Regions from separate parts of the Micromonospora sp. NPDC052213 genome, predicted to be linked through region 1. Evidence: riboswitches for the same ligand, from Rfam matches in the RefSeq annotation. Region 1 holds a riboswitch; each other region holds the start of a gene.
The links. A riboswitch is a leader RNA that binds a small molecule or an ion and turns the genes downstream of it on or off. The one in region 1 is predicted to bind cobalamin.
Positions count from the first base shown of each region.

Region 2: another riboswitch for cobalamin. It lies ahead of cobN (cobaltochelatase subunit CobN); the one in region 1 lies ahead of bluB (5,6-dimethylbenzimidazole synthase).
Region 3: another riboswitch for cobalamin. It lies ahead of AB0L34_RS07635 (ABC transporter substrate-binding protein); the one in region 1 lies ahead of bluB (5,6-dimethylbenzimidazole synthase).

Region 1 covers NZ_JBFAVI010000015.1:33,128-38,891, forward strand. The annotation lists gene AB0L34_RS06455 (crotonase/enoyl-CoA hydratase family protein) at 1-652, opposite strand, end outside; gene AB0L34_RS06460 (EamA family transporter) at 694-1,611, opposite strand; cobalamin riboswitch at 1,779-1,979, shown strand; gene bluB (5,6-dimethylbenzimidazole synthase) at 2,016-2,645, shown strand; gene AB0L34_RS06470 (Rieske (2Fe-2S) protein) at 2,796-3,635, shown strand; partial or broken gene AB0L34_RS06475 (LysM domain-containing protein) at 4,008-5,117, opposite strand; partial or broken gene AB0L34_RS06480 (hypothetical protein) at 5,141-5,581, opposite strand; gene AB0L34_RS06485 (TadE/TadG family type IV pilus assembly protein) at 5,578-5,764, opposite strand, start outside.
Region 2 covers NZ_JBFAVI010000083.1:12,054-17,817, reverse strand. The annotation lists gene AB0L34_RS20070 (sensor histidine kinase) at 13-1,164, shown strand; gene AB0L34_RS20065 (response regulator transcription factor) at 1,157-1,813, shown strand; cobalamin riboswitch at 1,921-2,050, shown strand; gene cobN (cobaltochelatase subunit CobN) at 2,417-5,764, shown strand, end outside.
Region 3 covers NZ_JBFAVI010000019.1:14,348-20,111, forward strand. The annotation lists gene AB0L34_RS07625 (ABC transporter ATP-binding protein) at 1-997, shown strand, start outside; gene AB0L34_RS07630 (ATP-binding cassette domain-containing protein) at 994-1,707, shown strand; cobalamin riboswitch at 1,790-1,973, shown strand; gene AB0L34_RS07635 (ABC transporter substrate-binding protein) at 2,002-3,012, shown strand; gene AB0L34_RS07640 (iron chelate uptake ABC transporter family permease subunit) at 3,054-4,202, shown strand; gene AB0L34_RS07645 (ATP-binding cassette domain-containing protein) at 4,202-4,969, shown strand; gene AB0L34_RS07650 (hypothetical protein) at 5,014-5,379, shown strand; gene AB0L34_RS07655 (histidine kinase) at 5,578-5,764, shown strand, end outside.

The DNA of each region.
Region 1 (5,764 bases):
CCGGCTCCGGCTGGCCCACGCCGGCCAGCACGGCGGCCCGGTCGTTGCGCAGGCAGGTCTGCGGGTGCCGGGCGATCTCGGCCGCCAGCCGCTCGGCCGCCGCCCGCGCCTCACCCGGGGCGACCAGCCGGTTCACCAGCCCCATCGCGTACGCCTCCTCGGCCGGCACCGGCCGGCCCGTGAGGATCAGGTCCATCGCCCGGCTCTCGCCGATCAGCCGGGGCAGCCGGACCGTCCCCCCGTCGATCAGCGGCACCCCCCAGCGCCGGCAGAACACCCCGAGGACCGCGTCGGACTCGGCGACCCGCAGGTCGCACCAGAGCGCCAGCTCCAACCCGCCGGCCACGGCGTGACCGGAGATCGCGGCGATCACCGGCTTGCCGAGCACCATCCGGGTCGGGCCCATCGGGCCGTCCCCCTCCGGCTCGACCCGGTTGCCGCTCGGGGTGCCGATCGCCTTCAGGTCGGCCCCCGCGCAGAACGTGCCGCCGGCGCCCCAGAGCACGGCCACCGCCGCGTCGGGGTCGGCCTCGAAGGCGCGGAACGCGTCGGCCAGGGCCCCGGCCGTCGGCCCGTCGACCGCGTTGCGGGCCGCCGGGCGGTCCAGGATCACCGTGGTCACCGGCCCGTCGTGCTCGACGCGTACGCCCATCGGCACAGCATGCCCCGGTGGTGCCGGCGGCGCCAGGGGCGTCAGCGCGCCTTCGCGGCGCGGGGACGGACCAGGGTCGCGCCCAGCGCGGCGCCGACCACGCACGCCACCCCGGCCGCCTGCGGCCAGGCCAGCAGCTCGCCCAGCAGGACCAGCCCGACCAGCGCGCCGATCGCCGGCTCCAGGCTGAGCAGGATCGCGAAGACGCGGGCCGGCATCCGGCGCAGCGCGGCCAGTTCGGCCGAGTACGGCAGCACCGACGACAGCAGCGCCACCGCGACGCCCAGCGCGAGGGTCCACGGGTCGAGCAGCGCCGTGCCGCTGCCGGCGACCCCGAACGGCAGTACGGCGAGCGCGGCGACGGCCATTCCCAGCGCGAGGCCCCGGCTGCCCGGCACGCGGGCGCTGACCGCCTTGCCGAGCAGTACGTACCCGGCCCAGCCGACCGCGATGGCGACGCACAGCAGCAGCCCCACCCGGTCCACCCCGGTCCCGCCGAGCCCGCTGATCAGCAGCACCCCGCCGCCCGCCAGGACCGCCCACGCCACGTCGGCCGGCCGGCGGCTGCCGGCGAGCGACACCAGCAGCGGCCCCGCGAAACCGATGGTGACCGCCACGCCGAGCGGCACCCGGTGCAGCGCCGCGTAGAAGGCGAGGTTCATCAGCGCCAGGGTGAGCCCGAACGCCCCGACCAGGCCGGCGGCGCGCCAGCCCAGCCGCAGCCCGGGCCGGGCCACGAGCAGCAGGATCAGCGCGGCGAAGCCGAGCCGCAGCGTGGTCGTACCGCCGGCGCTGGTGCTGCCGAAGAGCTGCTTGGCGACGGCCGCACCGACCTGGGTGGAGAGCATGCCCAGCAGCATCAGCAGCGGCGGCGGCACGGCCCGGGGCCGGCCGAGGGCGACGGTCAGTCGGGCCGCCGGGTGGCCGGCCGGCAGCGGGCGGGAGGCGAGTGCGTACACCCGGACCACACTGGTCGCGGACGGCGCGGCCCGCGACCGGATTTCCACGCCCGGCCGCCGGATCCGGCCGGCGGTCCGGCCCCTGCCGGTCGGCGACGACCTCTACCCCGACGCGGGTGCCGCCGCCGGCGGGGCGGCGGTCCGGGTGGCGCGGCGCTAGCATGCCGGGCGGCACGATCATGTGAGGTGCCCCGCGCGAGCGGGGAGAATCGGGAAGCCGGTGCGAATCCGGCACGGGCCCGCCGCGGTGACCGGGGAGCCACCGTCCACGCGCGAGAGCGCAGCCACTGGCCCGCCCGGGCCGGGAAGGCGGACGGCCAGGCGTCGATCCGGGAGTCCGAAGACCGGCCTCGCGGTCAGGTGCCCACGCCCGGAGCGTGGGCCGAGCGCAGCGGGAGCCTGCCTTGGATCTCTACGACGTCATCCATCGCCGCCGGGACGTCCGCGGCCAGTTCACCGGGGCGCCGGTGCCCGACGGGGCGCTGCACCGCGTCCTGACCGCGGCGCACGCCGCGCCGAGCGTCGGCTACTCCCAGCCCTGGGACTTCGTCCTCGTCCGCGACCCCGAGCTGCGGCGCCGGTTCCACGAGCACGTCCAGACCGAGCGGGACACCTTCGCCGCCACCCTGGACGGGGAGGCGGCCGAGCGGTTCGCCCGCATCAAGATCGACGGCGTACTGGAGTCCACCCTGTCCGTGGTGGTCACCTACGACCCGGCCCGCGGTGGCCCCGCCGTGCTCGGGCGGCACGCCATCGCCGACACCGGGCTCTACTCGGCCTGCCTCGCCATCCAGAACCTCTGGCTGGCCGCCACCGCCGAAGGGCTCGGCGTCGGGTGGGTGTCGTTCTACCGGGAGCCTTGGCTGGCCGAGCTGCTCGGCATCCCCGACGGCGTACGGCCGGTGGCGTGGCTCTGCCTCGGGCCGGTCACCCACTTCGAGGCCGTGCCCGACCTGGCCCGGCACGGCTGGCGGCAGAAGCGCCCGCTGGCCGAGGCGATCCACCACGACCGCTGGACGCCGCCGCACCGCTGACCGCACCGCCGCGGAAGGGCGGGTGCCATCCGGCCGGTGCCCGCCCGGTTCCGGGTCGGCAGGGACCTCGTCACGCACCGCTGCGGATCCGTCACCGGATACCGGTTTGCGGTCGCTCCTGCCGGGAAGTCGGTACGGGTGCGAGCACTCATGACGAAGATCGAGCAGGCCTCCGCGCTGGACCGGATCGGCGACCGGTTGCAGCGGGCCGTCCAGGCCACCCTCCGCCCAAGGCGCGTCCGCGACCTGCTGCACGGTGTGTGGCTGGGGCACCCGCTGCACCCGGCGATGGTGCAGGTGCCGGTCGGCGCGTGGCTCAGCACGGCCGTGCTGGACCTGATGCCGGGGCAGCGCCGCGCCGCCACCACGCTGTGCGCGGTGGGCACCGTCAGCGCCCTGCCGGCCGCGGTCGCCGGGCTCAACGACTGGGCGGCCCTCGCCCGAGACCAGCGCCGGATCGGCCTGGTGCACGCCGCCTCCAACAGCGTCGGCCTCACGTTCTACGCCGGCTCCATGGCCGCCCGGATGACCGGCCGGCACAACCTCGGCCGTACGCTCGGCTTCCTCGGGCTCAGCGCCGCGAGCATGGGGGCGTACATCGGCGGGCACCTGGCGTACAAGCAGGGCGCGCAGGTCAACCAGAGCATCTCCGAGCTGCACCGGATGAGCGACGGCTGGCACTCGATCGCGGACATGTCCGCCCTGCCGCAGCGAAAGCTGATCACCCGGGAGATCGACGACGTCTCGGTGATCCTCTACCGGCACGGCGACGAGGTCACCGTGATGCTGGAGCGCTGCCCGCACCAGAGCGGCCCGCTCGGCGAGGGTGAGGTGCAGGAGATCGACGGGCACGCGTGCGTGGTCTGCCCGTGGCACGGCAGCACGTTCCGGCTCAACGGCGGCGAGGTCGTGCACGGGCCGTCCGGCAACGACCAGCAGGTCCTGCCCACCCGCATCGTCAACGGCATGCTGGAAGCCCGCCTTCCCTGACCACCCCACCCACCCACCCATCCCGTCCGGGGGTTGGGGTGGGGTTTGGGCGGGTCAGGGGCGGCGGTGGCGGCCGATTTGGGGTTCGCGGGTGGTGTCCGCGTGGGCCCGGGACAGGGCACCGGCCACCGGATGGGGGCCGGTGGGCGCGTCGCGGGGGCCGCCCGGAGCGGTGCTGCTCGGGATGGCGGTCGTCCCGGTGTGGATGGTTGCGCCGGCGTCCCGGGGACTCGCGTTCCGTCCGGTTCCGCGTCCGGTCCGGGCCCGTACGGTTCCGTCGCGTCCGCTTCCGTTGCGGCTGTCTCCGTTCCGCCCGGTGCCCCCGGTGCCTCGACGGCGGGTGGTGGTGCGGGCCGCGCCTGCCGGTACGCGGGCGGGGCGGCCGCGCAGGCCAAGGACCGCGCCGATCTGCGCGCCGACGATGCTCGCCACCGCCAGGACGGCGGAGACCGCGAGCGGTCGGTTCACGCGGTCGGGCTCGCCGGCCCGGGCCGCCCCGACCGTCAGCGTCGGGGCCTCGTCGCCGGGCGTGTCGGCCGGCGGCGGTGCCGGGGCCTGCGCCGGGGGCGGGGGCGGGGGCGTCGCCCGCTCCGGGGTGACCTGCGGGGCCGGCCGGGCCGGCAGGGGTGCGGTGGGACGGGCGACGAGGCGGCCGGTGGCGTGCCGGCGGGCACCCCGGTCCTCGGCCTCCTGCGGGAGCCTCAGCAACTGGCCCGGGTGGATCCGGTCCGGGTCGTCGATACGGTTCAGGGCGGCCAGTTCACGGTAGGCGTCGAAGTCGTCGAGGTAGCGCTCGGCGACCCTGCCCAGCTGGTCGCCCCGGGCCACCCGGTAGACCGCCGCCCCGTCGGCCGAGGCCGCCGGAACAGGCTGCGCGGCCTGAGCAGCCTGCGCCGCCGAGGCCGCCGGAGCAGGCTGCGCGGCCTGGGTCGCCAGATCGACGTGGGTTGCACGGGCGGGCGACAGAGCCGGGCCAGCCTGGACGGCCGGAGCGGCGGAGGACGGCCAGGTGGCCTGCGGCGGGACAGCCATCGGCGCGTTAGCGGTCGGCGCTGCCGGCAGGGCGTACGGGCCGGCGATCGCCGTCGCCGCGCTCGCCGCCGGGCTGGCCGCGATGATCAGCGCGACCGACCCGACCAGGGCGGCGGCGGCCCGCTGCTGGCGGCTCATGCCCGGCAGCCGGGGTGCCGGCCGGCGCAGCGCCTGCGCGCAGAGTTCCACCAGCACGGAGAAGGCGAACGTCGCCCACCCGAACCACCCGGCCAGCGCCAGCGCGCGCAGGAAGAGACGCCCGTCGTCGCGGCTGGTCAGCGTCGCGCCGATCTCCGCGACGGTGGGCAGGTGGTCGGGCAGCGGGTTGCCGGCGAGGGCGAGCAGCGCCACGGGCGCGCCGACCAGCACCGCGCAGAGCACGACGAGCGCGCCGAACCCGGTCAGGATCCGTCCGGTCCGCCGTACGACGGAACGACCCGAAGCGGCCATGGCTGCTTTCCTTCCTTCGGTGCTCCGGTGAGCGGCCGCGCGGTCGCCTCGCCGGAGACGGTGACGGTCTCGTCGAAGCCGAACAGGCCGAGCATGGATCTGTGGTGGGTGACGGTGACGCGTACGCGGACCCGGGTCTCCCCGTCGACGACCGGGAAGCTGACGGTGTGGCCGGCGGCGCCGGCGGCGGCGAGGTAGTCGGCGACGGCCCGACGGGCCTGCGGCCGGTTGATCCGGGTGGGCCCGCCCTCGATGGCGGTGGCCCGGTCGATGGCCTGACCGCCGGCCCGGGCGGCCTCGGCCGCGAGGTTGTCGGCCCGCTGCAACGTGCGCAGTTGGCCGGCGCCGTCGAAGGCCATGCCGATGACGGCGAGGATCCCGACCATCGCCACCGCGAGGAAGACGCTCACCCGTCCCTCGTCGCCGAGGGTGGCGGGAGCCGGCCGGACCCGACCGGCGGTCATCGCCGGCTCCGGTAGCGGTCCAGCGGCGAGGTGAAGCTCGCCGACACCCGGTTGCCGGCGGGCATTCCCGGCAGGACGGACAGGTGCAGGTCCCGGTAGGAGACGGTGCAGGCGATCCGCACGGTGACCGAGGCGTCCTGCCCGGCGGGGCTGCGGAACGCCGCGTCGAGGGTGGTGGGCCTG
Region 2 (5,764 bases), on a different contig from region 1:
TACGGTGGTCCGGTGGTCACCTCGGGGCGGCTCGGGCTGCGGCAGTTGATGGCGTTCGACGCGCTGGTGGGCGTCGCCCTCGTGCTCCTCACGGTGTTCCGGACGCCCGGCGCCCCGGCGCTCGCCGGTGGCCTGGCGGTGCTGTTCGGGGCTCCGCTCGCCGTCCGCCGGCGCTGGCCGGCGCCGGTGCTCGCCGTCGTGGTGCTGGCGGGGGCGGTGGCGGTCGCCGTCGGGGCGGCCGGCGACGCGGTGGTGTTCGCGGTCGCGTTCGCGCTCTACCCGGTCGCGCTGGTCACCTCCACCCGGGACGGCGTGTCGGCGCTCGTCGTGGTGCTGGCCGCCCTCACGGGCGCGGGGCTGGCGGGCGGCACGGTCCCCGGGCTGCCGATCGTCCCGACCCGGGCGGGGGAGGAGTCGTTCGCCGCCACGCCGGTCCCGGTCCTGCTCTACGCCGCGACCGTCGTCGCCGCTTCGTGGGCGCTCGCCCGCGCGGTGCGCGCCCGTCGACGTCACGTCGCCCAACTCGCCGCGTCGCGTGCCGACCAGGCGGTGGCCGAGGAACGGCTGCGCATCGCCCGGGACATCCACGACGTGGTCGGGCACAGCCTCAGCCTGATCGCCATGAAGGCGGCCGTCGCCAACCACCTGGCGGACAGCCATCCCGAGCAGGGCCGGGCCGCCCTGGGCACGATCGAGCGGGTCAGCCGGAGCGCGCTCGACGACATCCGGGTCGTGCTCGGCGCGCTGCGCGACCCGGCCGACACCGCGCCGAGCTTCGCCGAACTCGACCCGCTGGTCGAGGCCGTCCGGTCCGCCGGTGTCACCGTCGACGTCGACCGGGCGGCCGACCTGACCCGGGTGCCCGCGGCCGTGCAGGTCTCGGCGTACCGCATCGTGCAGGAGGCACTCACCAACGTGCTGCGCCACGCCGGCCCGACCCGCTGCCGGCTCGCCGTGGCGGTCGAGCCCGGGGTGCTGGCCGTCGCCGTCGTCGACGACGGGGGGTCGGGGCGCGCCGTCGGGCCGCCCGGCCACGGGCTGCGGGGCATGCGCGAGCGTGCCGTGATGCACGGCGGCACCCTGGAGGCCGGCGTCGAGCCCGGCGGTGGCTTCGCCGTGCGCGCCCGGCTGCCGTTCACCCCGGCGGTGTCGGACGATGGGTGAGCCCGTACGCGTGCTCCTGGCCGACGACGACGTGCTGCTGCGCGGCACCCTCCGGCTGCTGGTCGACGCCACCCCGGGAATGACCGTGGTGGCCGAGGCGGGCACCGGGCGGGCGGCCGTCGAACTCGCCAGGACGCACGCGCCCGAGGTGGTGCTGATGGACGTCCGGATGCCCGAGATGGACGGCATCACCGCCACCGAGCAGGTCACCGCCGGCCGGGACGCGCCCCGGGTGCTCGTCCTCACCACCTTCGACCTCGACGACTACGTGTACCGGGCGCTGCGGGCCGGGGCGAGCGGCTTCCTGCTCAAGGACACGTCCCCCGTACGGCTGCTCGACGCGATCAGGGTGGTCGCCGCGGGCGAGGCGCTGCTGGCCCCCAGCGTCACCCGTCGGCTCATCGCCGAGTTCACCCGGATGCCGGCGGCCCGACGGGCGCCGGGACGGCTCGACGGGGTGACCCCGCGGGAGCGGGAGGTGTTGACGTTGATCACCCGTGGGATGTCCAACACCGAGATCGAGCAGCACCTGCACCTCAGCCGGGGCACCGTCAAGACGCACATCGGCCGGTTGATGACGAAGCTGGGCGTCCGCGACCGGGCGCAACTGGTGATCGCGGGCTACGAGTCGGGGCTCGCCGACCGGTGAGGTGACGTCGACCGTCGCGCACGCCGCGCCGGCCCGGTCGGCGTCCGATCCCGTCGCGTTGACCCGGGGACCGGGGGTGTGGCAGCATTCGCGGCCTGACGGCAGTGAAGGAAGCCGGTGCGATTCCGGCGCGGTCCCGCCACTGTCACCGGGGAGCGATCCCCCCTCGTGAGTCACGGCCGTGCGTGCGCGGTTGGAAGACCGGGGGTGAGCGTCGATCCGGGAGCCAGGATACTTCGGCCGTCGGGAGTGACCCCAGGGCGTGGACACCCGAGGAGGACCCGATGACGCACCGCGTCTCCGCCATCGACGATCATCGTCGCATCGTGCCCGGCCGTGCCAGCGTGCCGGCGAGCAGCCGCGTTTCCGCAGCCCCGTCCGGCCGCCGCGCCGCGCGTCCGGCCGGCCGTGCTGTGCCCGCCCCCGGCCGCCCCGCAGCGGTCGGACACGTCGCCCGTCCCTGACGCCCGCACCGCGCCGCCCGACCCCGCCGGCCCGCCGGTGAGCTGCTTCCCGGCCCGCCGTACCCGCTGAACCGCGCCCATCCCTCGTACCGCCCGATCGTCCTCGCGTCGATCCGGGCGTCACTCTCCGGAGCCGTCCGTGCGCATCCTGCTGCTGTCCACCGCCGACACCGACCTGCTCGCCGCCCGCGCCAGCGGCGCCGACTACCGCCTCGCCAACCCCGCCCGGGTCGCCGCCGACGCCGTGCCCGCGCTGCTCGACGGCGTGGACCTCGCGGTCGTACGCCTGCTCGGCGGCCGGCAGGCGTGGCCGGACGGGCTCGCCACGGTGCTGGCCTCCGGCGTGCCCACGGTCGTGCTCAGCGGCGAGTCCGCGCCGGACGCGGACCTGATGGCGGCCTCCACCGTCCCCGCCGGGGTGGCCACCCAGGCGTTGGCCTACCTGGTCGAGGGCGGCCCCGGGAACCTCGCCCAGCTCGCCCGGTTCCTCTCCGACACGGTGCTGCTCACCGGCGAGGGGTTCGCCCCGCCCGCGCCCACCCCGACGTACGGCGTCCACGGTGACCGTCCCGTGCGGCCCGACCGGCCGACCGTCGGGATCGTCTTCTACCGGGCGCACGCCCTCGCCGGCAACACCGGCTTCGTCGACGCCCTCGCCGACGCCGTCGACGCGGCCGGCGGCAACCCCCTGCCGATCTTCTGCGGCTCGCTGCGCGGCCTCACCGCCGGCGCGGGACCGCTCGGGCTCTTCGGCCGCTGCGACGCCCTGCTGGTCACCGTGCTCGCCGCCGGCGGCACGGTCGCCGCCGACGCCTCCGGCGGGGGCGACGAGGACGCCTGGGACGTGGGCGCGCTCGCCGCCCTCGACGTGCCGGTGATCCAGGCGCTCTGCCTCACCAGCACCCGCGAGCAGTGGGCCGGCAGCGACGCCGGACTGTCCCCGCTGGACGCCGCGATGCAGGTGGCCATCCCCGAGTTCGACGGCCGGATCGTCACCGTGCCGTTCTCGTTCAAGCGGATCGACGCCGACGGGCTCTCCAGCTACGTCGCCGACCCGGAGCGGGCCGCCCGGGTGGCCGGCATCGCCGTGCGGCACGCCCGCCTGCGGCACGTGCCCAACGCCGACAAGCGGCTCGCGGTCGTGCTCAGCTCCTACCCGACGAAGCACTCCCGGGTCGGCAACGCCGTCGGCCTGGACACCCCGGCCTCGGCGGTCCGGCTGCTCGCCGCCCTCGCCGAGGCCGGCTACCACCTCGGCGACGCCCCGGTGCCCGACGACGGGGACGCGCTCATCCACGCCCTCATCGCCGCCGGGGGACACGACGTCGAGTGGCTCACCCCGGAACAGCTCGCCGCCGCCGAGGCGCGGGTGCCCGGGGCGACGTACCGGCGCTGGTTCGACCAGGCACCGGCGGAACTGCGGGAGCGGATGCTCGCCCACTGGGGGGAGCCGCCCGGCGGGCTCTACACCGACGGCGGGGACATCGTGCTGGCCGGGCTGCGCTTCGGCAACGTGGTGCTGCTGATCCAGCCGCCGCGCGGCTTCGGCGAGAACCCGATCGCCATCTACCACGACCCGGACCTGCCGCCCAGCCACCACTACCTGGCCGCGTACCGCTGGCTGGCCGCGCCCGCCACCGACGGCGGCTTCGGCGCGGACGCGGTGGTGCACCTGGGCAAGCACGGCACCCTGGAGTGGCTGCCCGGCAAGGGTCTCGGGCTGGCCGCCGACTGCGCCCCCGACGCCGTCCTTGGCGACCTGCCGCTGGTCTACCCGTTCATCGTCAACGACCCCGGCGAGGGCACCCAGGCCAAGCGCCGCGCGCACGCCGTCGTCGTCGACCACCTGGTGCCGCCGATGGCCCGCGCCGAGACGTACGGCGACCTGGCGAAGCTGGAGCAGCTCCTCGACGAGTACGCCACCGTGCAGGCGCTCGACCCCGCCAAGGTGCCCACCGTGCAGGCGCAGATCTGGGCCCTGGTGCGCGCCGCGGAGCTGCACCACGACCTGCACGCCGAGGACATGCCGGCCGCCGAGGACTTCGACGACTTCGTGCTGCACCTCGACGGGTACCTCTGCGAGGTCAAGGACGTGCAGATCCGCGACGGCCTGCACATCCTCGCCGCCGCGCCCACCGGCGAGCCCCGGGTCAACCTCGTCCTCGCCGTGCTGCGCGCGCCCCAGGTCTGGGGCGGCGCCCGCGCCCTGCCCGGCCTGCGCCAGGCCCTCGCCGCCGCGTACGGGCTCGACGAGCAGGCGCTGCTCGCCGCGCCGGGCCAGCGGCTGGCGCTGCCCGAGGCGCTGACCGACACCGTCGACGGGCCGGCCGGCACCGCCGCCGACGCCGTCGACCTGATCGAGGCCCTCGCGCGCCGGCTGGTCGTCGGCATGGAGACCCTCGGCTGGGACGCCGACAAGGTCGACGCCGTGGTCGAGGAGGTCACCGGCCGGGCCGTCCCGGACGCCGCCGCCGTGCTCCGCTTCGCCGCCACCGAGCTGGTGCCCCGGCTGGACCGCACGACCGACGAGATCGACCGGGTGGTGGGCGCGCTCGACGGGCGGTTCGTGCCGCCCGGCCCGTCCGGCTCGCCCACCCGGGGCCTGGTCAACGTGCTCCCCACCGGCCGGAACTTCTACTCCGTCGACCCCAAGGCGATCCCCAGCCGCAACGCCTGGGACGTCGGGGTGGCCCTGGCCGACTCGCTGCTCGCCCGGCACCTCGCCGACACCGGCGAGTACCCGCGCTCCGTCGGCCTGACCGTCTGGGGCACCAGCGCCATGCGCACCCAGGGCGACGACGTCGCCGAGGTGCTCGCGCTGCTCGGCTGCCGCCCCACCTGGGACGACCGCTCCCGCCGGGTCACCGGCGTCGAGGTGGTGCCGCCGGCCGAGCTGGGCCGCCCCCGCGTCGACGTCACCGTGCGGATCTCCGGCTTCTTCCGGGACGCCTTCCCGCACGTGGTCGCGCTCATCGACGACGCGGTGCGGCTGGTCGCCGCCCTGGACGAACCCGCCGAGCAGAACTTCGTCCGCGCGCACGTCGCCGCCGACCTCGCCGAGCACGGCGACGAGCGGCGGGCCACCGCCCGCGTCTTCGGCTCCAAGCCGGGCGCGTACGGGGCCGGGCTGCTGCCGCTGATCGACTCCCGTAACTGGCGCAGCGACGCCGACCTCGCCGAGGTGTACGCCGTCTGGGGCGGCTACGCCTACGGCCGGGGGCTGGACGGGCGGGAGGCGCGCGCCGACATGGAACGCTCCTTCGCCCGGATCGCGGTGGCGGTGAAGAACCAGGACACCCGCGAGCACGACATCGTCGACTCCGACGACTACTTCCAGTACCACGGCGGGATGGTGGCGATGGTCCGTCACCTCACCGGCGCCGCCCCGGCCGCGTACGTGGGCGACTCGGCGATGCCGCACGACGTGCGTACCCGCACCCTCGGCGAGGAGACCCGGCGGGTGTTCCGGGCCCGGGTGGTCAACCCG
Region 3 (5,764 bases), on a different contig from region 1:
CGCCACCACCACGGCCGGCACCGCCGCCGGTCCTCGTCCCGCCCTGCTGGAGGTCGACGGGCTGACCGTCCGCTTCCAGCTCCGCGACGCCGTGGTGCGGGCCGTCACCGACCTGCGCCTGACCGTCCACCCCGGCGAACTGGTGGCCGTGGTGGGGGAGTCCGGCTGCGGCAAGTCGGTGCTCGCCCACGCCCTGCTCGGCCTGCTCCCCGGCAACGCCACCGTCACGGGCCACGCCCGGCTGCGCCCGCCCGGCGGGGACCAGGTCGACCTGATCGGCTGCACCGAGCGCCACCTCGCCCGCGCCGTACGCGGCCGCGCGGTGGGGCTGGTGCCGCAGAGCCCCGCCACCGCACTGACCCCCGTACGCACCGGCCGGCGGCTGCTGGCGGAGACCCTGCGCGCCCACGGGCACGCCCGCCGCGACGCGCCCTCGGCGGCCGAGCGGGTCGCCGCCGACGTCGGGCTCGACCCCGCCGACCTCGACCGCTACCCCCACGAGTTGTCCGGCGGCATGGCGCAACGCCTGGCCACCGCCCTCGCGCTCGCCCCCGACCCACCGCTGCTGCTCGCCGACGAACCCACCACCGGCCTCGACCGGCCCCTGGTCGACCACACCCTCGACCTGCTGCGCCGCCGCTGCGACGCCGGCAACGCCGTCCTGCTCATCACCCACGACCTGGCCGCCGCCCGCCGCGTCGCCGACACCGTCGCCGTCATGTACGCCAGCCGGGTCGTCGAGCGCCGGCCCACCGAGGCGCTGTTCGCCGCGCCCGCCCACCCCTACACCGCCGGCCTGCTCGACGCCCTGCCCGAGCGGGCGTTCCGCCCCGTGCCCGGCCACCCGCCGATGCTCACCGACCTGCCCGCCGGCTGCGCCTTCGCCCCGCGCTGCGACCGCGCCACCGACATCTGCCGTACGCCGCCCACCCCGGTCGTGGACGGCTCCGGCCAGGTCGCCTGCCACCACCCGCTGCCCGTCGGAGCGCCGGCATGACCACGACCACGGCCACCCGTCGACACGTCGGACCGGAGGCGACCGCCACCGCGCTCGCCGCCCACCAGGTCACCGTCGCCTACGGTCGACAGCGCGTTCTCGACCGCGTCGACCTGCACGTCGCCCCCGGCGAGACGGTCGGGCTGCACGGGCCCTCGGGCAGCGGCAAGTCCACCCTGGCCCGGGTACTCGCCCTGCTGCACGCCCCCGACGCCGGGCACGTCACCCTCGATGGCCACCGGGTTGCCGGAGTCCGCCACCGGCTGCCGGCGGCCGTCCGCACCCGCGTCGCGATCCTGTTCCAGAGCCCACGCGCCGCCACCGACCCGCGGCTCAGCCTCGCGGACATCGTCGCCGAACCGCTCCGCGCCACCGGCGTACCGGCCGAGCAGGCCAGGGCCCGCGCGGCCGAGCTGGCCGACCTCGTCGGCCTCACCGCGGACCTGCTCGCCCGCCGCCCGCACGCGGTCAGCGACGGGCAGCTGCAACGGGCCTGCCTCGCCCGGGCGCTCGTGCACCGGCCGGCCTACCTGCTCTGCGACGAGGCCACCGCCATGCTCGACGCCTCCACCCAGGCCCACCTCGCCGCCGTCATCACCGACTACCAGCGACAGCGCGGCGCCGGGGTCCTGCTGATCACCCACGACCCGGCCCTGATGGCCCGCTGGGCGACCCGGGTCGTCGACCTCCCGCCGCCGCCGGGGGCGTGAACGCCGCGCGTCGCACCGTCCACAGTGGCGAAAAGGCCGCTCCATGGCATTCGTCACCGTGGCATTCGGGGCCGGGCGCAGGCTAGGGTGACGCTGCCGTGGTGTTCGGGAAGCCGGTGGAAGACCGGTGCGGCCCTCGCCACTGTGATCGGGAAGTCCGCGGCCCTCGTCGTCAGAGGTCACTGGGCGTGTCGCACGCCTGGGAAGGCCGGCCACGGACGCACCTCCCGTCAGCCAGGAGACCGGCCACGGCACTGCGATGACCCGTCCACGAGGTGCTGGAAGGCGGTCCCGATGCGCGTACGCGCTGTGCGGTCCACCCTGTCCCGGCGCGTAGCCGCGCCCCTGTCCGTCCTCCTCGTCCTGCTCGGCGCCTGCGCCACGGACGACGACCCCGCCCCGGCGTCCGGCGCGCCGGCCACCCTGACCAACTGCGGCACGCCGGTCACCGTCGCCGCCCCGCCCCAGCGGGCGGTCACCCTGAACCAGCCCGCCACCGAGATCATGCTGGCGCTCGGCCTGGCCGACCGCATGGCCGGCACGGCGTACCTGGACGACGCGATCCTGCCGGAGCACGCCGCCGCGTACGCATCGGTGCCGGTGCTGTCCGGAAAGTACCCGGCCAAGGAGAAACTCCTGGAGACGGCGCCGGACTTCGTCTACGCCTCGTTCCACAGCGCCTTCGGCGACGAGGGCGTCGGCGACCGGGCCGCCCTGGCGGAACTCGGTATCGGCACCTACCTCTCACCCGCCGGGTGCCCGAAGCAGCACCGGCCGGGGAAGCTCACCGTCGAGGACGTGTTCGCCGAGATCCGGGACGTCGCGGCCGTCTTCGGGGTGCCGGAGCGGGCCGAGAGGCTCATCGCCGACCACCGCGCCCGGATCGCCGCCGCTGCCGCCAGGCTCGACGGCACGCGGGGGGACGTCTCCGTGCTCTGGTGGGACGCCGGCACCGACGCCCCGAGCGTGGGCGCCTGCTGCGGCAGCCCCAACATGATCATGTCGGCGGTCGGGGTCGACAACGCCTTCGGCGACCTCGCCGGCGGCTGGGCCGACACCAGTTGGGAGAGCGCCGTCGCGCGCGACCCCGACGCGATCGTGCTGGTCGACGCGACCTGGGACCCGGCCGCCGCGAAGCAGGCGTTCCTGGCCCGGCACCCCACCCTCAGGGACCTGCCCGCGGTGGCCGGGCAGCGGTTCGTCGTCGTCCCGTTCTCGTCCACCTCCGCCGGGGTGCGGGCGGTGCTCGGCGTCGAGGCGCTCGCCGCGGGGGTGGCGCAGCTTCCCGCCGGAGCGGGCCGCTGACCGCCGTGGCGCGCCGTACCGCCGTGGCCCACCGTCTCGCCGTGCCCCGTCGCCTCGCCGTGCGCGGTCGGGCCGGCGCGGACCCCGGCGCCACCGCCTCCGGGGTCCGGCGCGGCCGGCCCGCCCGTCCCGTGGGCACGGTCGCGCTGCTGGTCACGTTGCTGGCGGGTCTGGTCGTGTCGATCGGCGCGGCCGTCACCGTCGGGCCGGCCGACATCCCCGTGTCGACGGTCTGGGCCGTCGTGGCCGACCGCCTGGGCCTGGCCCACGCCGACGTGCCGCTGCTGCGCGAGCACATCGTCTGGCGGCTGCGCCTGCCCCGGGTGCTCGGCGCCGCGGTGGTGGGCGCCGGGCTGGCGGCCGTCGGGGCGGTGACGCAGACCGTCACCCGCAACCCGCTGGCCGACCCGTACCTGCTCGGGGTCTCCTCCGGGGCGTCGCTCGGCGCGGTCGCGGTGCTCGTCCTCGGCGTCGGCGGCGGGGTCGCGACGCTCACCGGGGGCGCCTTCACCGGCGCGCTGGCCGCGTTCGCCGTCGTGGCGGTGGTGGCCGGCCGGCGGGCCGCGCTGGCGCCCACCCGGGTGGTGCTGGCCGGGGTCGCCGTCGCGCAGCTGTGCGGGGCGGCGACGTCGTTCGTCATCGTCTGGGTCGCCGACCCGCACGCCACGCAGAGCATCACCTTCTGGCTCTCCGGCTCGCTGGCCCGCGTCGACTGGGCCGCCCTGGCCTGGGCGGTACCGGTGCTGGCCGCCGTGCTCGCCCTCGTGGCGGCGTACGCCCGCACGCTCAACGCCTTCGCCTTCGGCGAGGACGCCGCCGAGACCCTCGGCGTGCCCGTCACCCGGGTCCGGTGGCTGCTGCTGGTCGCCACCGCGCTGCTCACCGCGGCGCTGGTCGCCATCAGCGGCGCGGTGGGTTTCGTCGGGCTGATCCTGCCGCACGCCGCCCGGTTCCTCACCGGCGCGGACCACCGGCGCCTGCTGCCCGTCGTCGTCCTCGCCGGCGCGATCTTCATGGTCTGGGTGGACACCGCCGCGCGGACCCTGTTCGCGCCCCGGGAACTGCCGGTCGGCGTGCTGACGGCGCTGCTCGGGGTGCCCGCGTTCGTGGTCCTGCTGCACCGGGCGCGGCCGGCAGACTCGCGGCGGCCCCGGGGACGGTGGGCCGGGCGCCGGAAGGCGCGCGACTGATGCTCACCGTCACCGACGTGTCCTGGGCCGTCGCGGCCCGGCGGATCCTCGACGGCGTCACCTGCGCCGTGCCGGCGGGCAGCCTCGTCGGGCTGCTCGGCCCCAATGGCTGCGGCAAGACCACCCTGCTGCGGATCGTCGCCCGGCTCGCCACGCCCGACAGCGGACGGGTCACCGTCGGTGGCGACGACGTCGCCGCCCTGCCCCGTGCCGCGCTGGCCCGCCGTGCCGCGCTGCTCGCCCAGCACGCCGACACCGACCTGGACCTCACCGTCGGGGAGGTGGTGCTGCTCGGCCGTACCCCGCACCGACGCTCGCGATGGTCGGACAGCGACGCCGACCGCGCCGCCGCGGCCGACGCGCTGACCCGGGTCGACCTCGACGGGTACGCCGATCGTCGCTGGCACACCCTCTCAGGCGGCGAACGGCAGCGGGTCCAGCTGGCCCGCGCGCTCGCCCAGCAACCGCTCCTGCTGCTGCTCGACGAGCCCACCAACCACCTCGACATCGGCCACCAGTTGCAACTGCTGCACCTGGTCCGCCGCACCGGGGTCACCACCCTCGCCGCGCTGCACGACCTCAACCTGGCCGCCATGTTCTGCGACACGGTGGTCGTCCTCGCCGCCGGCCGGGTCGTCGCCGCCGGCCCGCCCGCCGAGGTCCTCACTCCCGGGCTGCTCGCCGACGTCTACGGCGTCCAGGCCGACGTGGCGACGCACCCGGGCACCGGGCGGCCCACCATCACCTACCACCCGCCCGCGTCATGACCCGGCACGTGCCGCCGGGCTCGACCGGGACCAAGGAGTCGGACATGACCGTCGCACCGGGCTGTCTGGTCACCGTGTGCCGGGACTGCTGCTGTGGCAGCACGCGCAAACACCCCGCCGTCGACCACGACGCGCAGCTGCGGCGACTGCGGGCCGCGCTGCCGGCGCCGCACCGGGTACGCGTCAGCGCCTGCCTCGACCTCTGCGCGCAGTCCAACCTGGTCGTCGTCCACCCCGCGCCGCCGGCGCGACGGGCCGGCGCGCGGCCGGTCTGGTTCGGCCTCGTCCTGCACGACTCCGTGGTCGACGACATCACCGACTGGGTACGCGCCGGCGGGCCGGGCGTCGCGCCGCTGCCCGTCGCCCTGGAGCTGTCGGTGGTCACTCCGATGCTCCCCACCGGCGGGTGAGGCGGTGGGGGCTGCCCGGGCCGTCGTGCCGACGACCTGACTTTCGTGGGTGACGACGCGGGTGGTGGGCTTTGTAGCCTGGGCCGCGTGGCAGGTTGGTGGCGCGGCGGGCGGCGGCTGTCTTTTCTCCGCTCCGGCGGGCCGCCCTCCGGCGGGTGGGCCGGGTACGCGCGACGGCGTCGGCCAGGGGGATCGTGGGTGGAGGCCCTGTCCGACGTGTCGCTCTGGGCGGTCCTGTCGGCGCCGATCGCCTGGGACCTGGTCGTCGCCCCGACCGGCCCGTACGCCGGCTGGCGGCTGGCGGGCTCGCTCCTGCTGATGGCCCTCGCGGTGGTGGTCAGCCGGCACCACCCGACGGTCTCCCTGCTCATCGTCGTGGTGCCGA